One region of the Variovorax sp. 38R genome, then DNA from elsewhere that is predicted to be linked to it. Evidence: riboswitches for the same ligand, from Rfam matches in the RefSeq annotation. Region 1 holds a riboswitch; the other holds the start of a gene.

Region 1 (3,202 bases):
GTGGGCGCGCGGAACGCGGTGCCGGCCGACACGGTGGCGCGCAGGCTCGGCGTGATGGCGTAGCCGTAGGCGGCGCTGCCGGTGGTCTTGCCGCCGAACTCGCTGTCGTCGTCATGGCGCACGTGCAGCTGCAGCGAATGCGGGCCCTTCACGTAGCCGTAGCCCAGTGCGGCGGCGTTCTGCGAGCGGTCGCGCGAGAACAGCTTGGCCGAGGTGGTCGGCGCGTTTTCGAGCGCGTCCTCGCGGCGCTCGAGCGTGGCGGTCACCAGGTGCGCGCCGAAGCGGAATTCGTTCTGGAACAGGTAGCCGCGCAGGCGGGTTTCGGTGCGGTAGAACGAAGGCTGGGTCTTGTAGACGGTCTGCGAATCGGTCACCTGCAGGCGGGTGCTGTAGATGTCGTTCCACTTGGCCGACCAGGTCAGGCCGGCGGTGCGCAGCTCGTTCGTCGACACGTCGTCGCGGAAGGTGATCGGCAGCTTGGTGCGAAAGCTCACCGACGGGTCGTAGGCCGCTTCGGTGTTGCTGGTGAGCAAGGTGGCGTCGAGGCGCTGGTCGGGCGTGATCTGGAAACCCAGCTTCAGGTTGCCCGAGGTGCTGCGGTAGCCGTCGCGGTCGGGGTTGGTGAAGCCGTCTTTCGAGGGCGTGCGCTTGGCGAGGGGCTGGATGTTGAAGCCCTTGCTTTCTTCATGCGCGACGCCGAACGAATAGTCGAGCAGGCCCGACTTGCCGCTCACGCCGCCTTCGATCTTGCGCAGGCCGTGGCTGCCGAAGCCGATGCCGGCGTAGGGCGACACGCCTTCCTCGCCGCGCTTGGTGAAGAGCTGGATCACACCGCCCACGGCGTCCGAGCCGTAGACCGCGGCGGCCGGGCCGCGCAGCACTTCGATGCGGTCGATCTGCGACAGCGGAATGCCTTCCCAGCCGGCGCCGCCGGTCGATTGCGAATCGATGCGCACGCCGTCGAGGTAGACGGCGGTGAAGCGCGATTCGGCGCCGCGGATGAACACGCTGGTGGCGTTGCCCACGCCGCCGCTGCGCGAAATCTCCATGCCGGGCAGGCGCGCCAGCACGTCGGCCACGCCGGTCGCGCCGCTGCGCTCGATGGTCTTGCGGTCGACGATGGAGACATCGCCCACCAGGTCCGACAGCGCCTGCGGCGTGCGGTTGGCGGTGACGACGGTCTCGTCGAGCGTCGCGGCGGCAGCCACGGCTTGCGCTTGCGCGGCCAGCGGCATCAGGGCCAGGCCGCCGAAGGCCGAAGCCAGGGCAAGCGTCAGCGGCAGGCACGCGGGACGGTTGCGGCGCACGCTGGCGCGGCCGCTGGAGAGGGAAACACAGGAAATCATGGGGTGAACCGAACGAACGTCTATGCCCTGGCCGGCTTCCCCGCCGGCGCCATGGGCGTCATGGCTGCCGATGCGGCAGCCGCCTTGTTGGCCGGTATCCGGGCTGGCAGATCGACCCTTTGCCGCCTTCCCAGGCGCCTGTTTCAGAGCGCCCAGTGGCTGGATGGAAAGGGGTGACGCCTTGCGGCGTCGTCTGCTTGACCGTTGCGGGGGCAGCGCAGGCGGCTTCGGCCCTGGGGGGCGTCCACTCCTGCTTCCCGTTGAACTGCGCCGTGCGAACCACGCCGCGAGCACCAACGGGCAGATTTTAGGCCCACGGGGCGGCCACGCCACACGAGGTTTGATCGCAGGCGGCACAGGCCCCAGAATCTCGGCCACGTCCGGCGCGCGCCCGCGAGGTGCGCCGGACCTTCCGAATTCCCGGGAAACTACAATCGCCAACCATGCCCGCCTCCAGCCCCATCGACCAGATCGCCGAGCGTGTGGAACGCCTGCTCGTGCGTCACGAAGAGGTGCAGCGCACCAATGTGCTGCTGCAGGAACAGGTCGATGCGCTCACGCGTGAACGCGACGGCCTGAAGTCGCGGCTCGCCGCGGCCCGCACCCGCCTCGATGCCCTGCTCGAACGGCTGCCGGCCGAACCCCCTTCCGAAGATTCCCATCACGCATGAAGCAGATTGAAGTACAGATCATGGGCCAGAGCTACCTGCTCGGCTGCCCCGACGGCGGCGAGGCGCAACTGCGCGAGGCCGTCGACCGCGTGGACGCGGCCATGTGCAAGATCCGCGACGCAGGCAAGGTGAAGGCCCGCGATCGCATCGCGGTGCTCGCCTCGCTGAACCTGGCTTTCGATCTCGCGGCACAGCAAGCCGCTGTGGCCGCCGCACCGGCTCCTGCCGTCGCAGTTGCAGCCGCCGCCAGCACCGGCGAAACCTCCGGTGACACCGATCCGCAGGCCGCCCAGCTCATTCAAAGACTCGATCAAGCCCTGGCGGGCGATGGACATTTGCTCTGAAGGCACGCGGCACGACACAGACGGGGCGTAAAATCCACTTCGTCTGCAGACGTGTCGGGCTTAATATTTCCTTGTTCCAATGCTCTCCGGAGCCGGGCTTGGTACATCGCTAGACGGGCGTGATCATCTCGCGTCAGATGAACCCGAAGTCTTGCTGCCCTCGCCCACCTGAACCCTGGTTCAGGATGCGGGTCCGGCACACCATCTGCAGACACCTTTTTCCGCCACGGCCCCCTGCTTCATCGCACGGGGCCGTTGCTTTTTCAGCCGCTCTTTTTCTCAACGCCCCGTGAACTTCACCGCACTGCTCGACCCGCTCCTGATCGCCGAACTCGCCGCGCTCGGCCTGGGCACCGGTTTCCTCGCGGGCCTCTTGGGCATCGGCGGCGGCATGCTGATGGTGCCGTTCATCACGATCATCATGGGCCAGCGCGGCGTGCCGGCCGACCTCGCGGTGAAGATGGCGATCGCGACCTCGATGGCGACGATCATCTTCACGTCGGTGTCCAGCGTGCGCGCGCACCACAAGCGCGGCGCGGTGCGCTGGGACATCGTGCAGCGCCTGGCACCCGGCATCGTCATCGGCAGCCTCGCGGGCAGCCTGGGCGTGTTCGCGCTGCTCAAGGGCACGGCGCTCGCCATCTTCTTCGCGCTGTTCGTGGGCTTCTCGGCCACGCAGATGTTTCTCGACAAGAAGCCCAAGCCCACGCGGCAGATGCCCGGCACCGGCGGCCAGTTGGCGGCGGGCGGCACCATCGGCTTCATCTCGGGCCTGGTGGGCGCGGGCGGTGGCTTCATCAGCGTGCCGTTCATGACCTGGTGCAACGTGGCGATTCACAAC
Region 2 (3,202 bases), 1.1 Mb from region 1:
GCCCGCGATGTGGTGCAGCGCGCCGCCGCGATGGCGGTGCCGGCCTGAGGGCTGGCTGGCGGATCTACAGGTCTTCGATCACCAGCGTGCGATAGCGCTCGGCGATCGAGTAGGGCACGGTACGCACCAGTTCCATCACGCGCTCGGCGGTGGCGCCGTCCTTGGTGCGGATCAACAGGCCCGTGTGGCCTTCCTGGGCCAGCTCGATGAAAGCGCGCACCGTGGCGCCGTCGGTGCCGGCGGAGGGCAGGGGACTGTGCGAGGCATGCACGGTCGGCGCGATTTCCGCCAGGACGGTTTCGGGCGGCAGCAGGTAGACCTCGTCGCCGCTCACGATGCCTTTCTCGATCAGCCCGTGGCCGATGCGGCTGGCGTCTTCGACGCTCGGAAACATCACCAGCGAGTAACCGGTCGGATAGAACGCGCCGCCGAAACTGGCGCGCATGTTGGGTTCAAGCGTGAAATGTTTCATGCTGACTCCTTGTTCTGATGCAGCTCCCCACCCCTAACATTAGGCCGCGCGGCGTACATGCACTGTAGGAGAAGCCCTAGTACTGACAACCGCGCCGGCCTCCTGCCCGTTCAAAGGCAGGTTCATTCCCTCTGTTTCATTCCTGACCGTCATGCCTTCGCCGAGAGACATCGCACTCACCGTCCACGAACTGGAAGAAGGGGAGTTCTATTGGGTGCTGATGGAGGCCGTCGACGGCTCGCCCGGCGACTCCACCCATGTGTACGTGCCACTCGAAGCCGCCCACGAGCCCTACGCCACCTATTCGAACGCGCTGGTGGCTGGCGTCGCGGTGCTGCGGCGGCTGTTCGGGCCCGACGGCAAGCCCGTCTGACGGGGCCCGGAAGGGCGCCGCCGCAGGGCGCTCCCTATAATCCCGGCGGTTGGAAACATTGGTTCACACCGGTGTCGTCCAACACCCCACGGTTCGAAGGTGCCCTGCACGACCAGTCACAGGATTGGCGGCGGGGTTAAACGGGAAGCAGGTGCGAGGCGTCGTCTTTTTGATCGACGCTTCCATTCCTGCGCTGCCCCCGCAACGGTCAGCGGATATCGACACCCTCAGGCTCATGCGCTTTCTTGCATGGGCAGCCACTGCGCTTCGGCGTGGGAAGGCGAGGGGTTCGGCGTCGAGGTGCATGCACCTTTCGACGCACTCCGCGAGCCCGGATACCGGCCTTCGCAACCGCCTTCGGACGCTGCGGGAGTGCGTGTCCGGGCCTGCCCTTTCCCCTCGCGCGAAACGGCACCGCCCTCAGCCTCTTCTCCCTCTTCGTCCTCGATCGGTCAGGAGCCTGCGGGGACGCGGGCCGGAGGAGAAATCGGATGAATCAGGCATCGCTGCCCTTGCGCGATCGCCCGGGCCTGCCCCTGCAACGGGCACGCCTTTCGGGTCTTTCAGGCATTTCATTGGGGCTCGGCCTCGCATGCGGGCCAGCCCTTGCCCAGTCGGGCGACACGGCGGGCCGCCCCAGCCTGGCGCCCGTGCAGATCGAAGCCAACCGCCACACGCCGCTGGCCCTGGACGAGCCCACGCAGACCGGCAGCCGTCTGGGCCTCACGCCGCTCGAAACGCCGGCCAGCATCGAGGTGCTCACCGGCGACACCATCCGCGCACGCGGCGACGTGTCGGTGGTCGAGGCCGCGAGCCGTGCCACCGGCATCACGGGCTCGCCCGCGCCGGGCAACGGCGGCTCGGCGCTGTCGGCACGCGGCTTCAACGGCCACGGCTCGGTGATGCAGCTGTACGACGGCACACGCCTGTACGTGGGCGCGGGCACCGTCACCTTTCCGTTCGACACCTGGTCGACCGACCGCATCGAGGTGCTGCGCGGCGCCGCCTCGGTGATGTTCGGCGAAGGCGCCATCGGCGGCGCGATCAACGTGGTGCCCAAGAAGCCCACGCGCGGCCCGATTCGCAACGAAGCGCTCGTGACCGTGGGCTCCGACGCCACGCGCCAGGTCGCCTTCGGCAGCGGCGGGGCGATCAACGACATGCTGTCGTACCGCTTCGACATCAGCCATCGCAGGACCGACGGCTTCATGCTGCGCGGGGAGGCCGAGAGCCTGGCCGTGGGCGGCGCGGTGCGGCTCGACGTGTCGCCGCAGCTGCAGTTCACGCTCTCGCACGACGAGGGCCGCCGGACGCCACAGCGCTATTTCGGCGTGCCGCTCATCAACGGCCGCGTGAGCAGCCTGAACCGCGAACAGAACTACAACCTCGACGACGCCGAGGTCAAGTACCGCGACCGCTGGACCCGCCTCGATGCGCAATGGACGCCCAACGACGCCGTCACCGTGCGCAACCAGCTCTACCGCCTGGACAGCAAGCGCCACTGGCGCGACAGCGAAACCTACACCTACAGCGCCACCACGCACCGCGTGACGCGCGGCGACTACCTGGAGATCGGGCACGACCAGGAGCAGATCGGCAACCGCACCGACGCCACCTTCAAGCACGCGCTGTTCGGCCTGAAGAACCAGGTGCTGGTGGGCTTCGATGTGAACCGCATCGACTTCCTGAATTCGAGCGACACGCCCTACGGCGGGCGCTCGGTGGTCGACGCCTTTGTGTTCAACCCCGGCTATTACGTCTCGCCCACGGCCTACCTGCCGCGCTACAAGACCAAGACCCGCACCTACGCCTTCTTCGCCGAAGACAAGCTGGCCTTCAACGAGCAGTGGTCGGTGGTCGGCAGCCTGCGCTGGGACCACGCGAAGATCGTGCGCACCGATCCGCAGAACCGCGCGCCGCGCCTGGACAAGACGTTTGAATACGCCACCGGCCGCCTCGGCGTGGTCTACGCGCCCGACGGCGCGCAGTCGTTCTATGCGCAGGTGGCGCGCGCGGCCGATCCGCTCACCGGGCTCATCAGCACGTCGGCCACGCAGGTGCCGTTCGAGCTCAGCGTCGGCAAGCAGGTCGAGGTGGGCTACAAGCGCCAGCTGGCCGAAGGCCGCGGCGCCTGGAGTGTGGCCGCCTACCGCATCGAGAAGACCAAGCTGCTGTCGCGCGACGCGAACGACCCGACCGTCGTGCAGCAGATCGGCAAGCAGTCGTCCGAAGGCATCGAAGCCACGCTCGACCTGGCACTGACCTCCACGCTGCGCCTCGAAGCCAACGCCGCGCGGCTGCGTGCGCGCTATGACGACTTCAACGAGGCGGTCGGCAAGTCGCTGGTCTCGCGCGCG

Evidence for each region. Region 1 has a riboswitch for cobalamin ahead of IG196_RS13395 (TonB-dependent receptor domain-containing protein). Riboswitches for the same ligand answer to the same signal wherever they lie in the genome.
Region 2: linked by a shared signal. The riboswitch ahead of IG196_RS18515 (TonB-dependent receptor) and the one ahead of IG196_RS13395 (TonB-dependent receptor domain-containing protein) in region 1 are both predicted to bind cobalamin.

Annotation. Positions count from the first base shown of each region.
Region 1 is NZ_CP062121.1:2,938,522-2,941,723, reverse strand. It holds gene IG196_RS13395 (TonB-dependent receptor domain-containing protein) at 1-1,346, opposite strand, end outside; cobalamin riboswitch at 1,418-1,659, opposite strand; gene IG196_RS13390 (DUF904 domain-containing protein) at 1,790-2,017, shown strand; gene IG196_RS13385 (cell division protein ZapA) at 2,014-2,361, shown strand; gene IG196_RS13380 (sulfite exporter TauE/SafE family protein) at 2,651-3,202, shown strand, end outside.
Region 2 is NZ_CP062121.1:4,018,802-4,022,003, reverse strand. It holds gene ybaL (YbaL family putative K(+) efflux transporter) at 1-48, shown strand, start outside; gene IG196_RS18525 (hypothetical protein) at 65-472, opposite strand; gene IG196_RS18520 (hypothetical protein) at 624-845, shown strand; cobalamin riboswitch at 926-1,207, shown strand; gene IG196_RS18515 (TonB-dependent receptor) at 1,337-3,202, shown strand, end outside.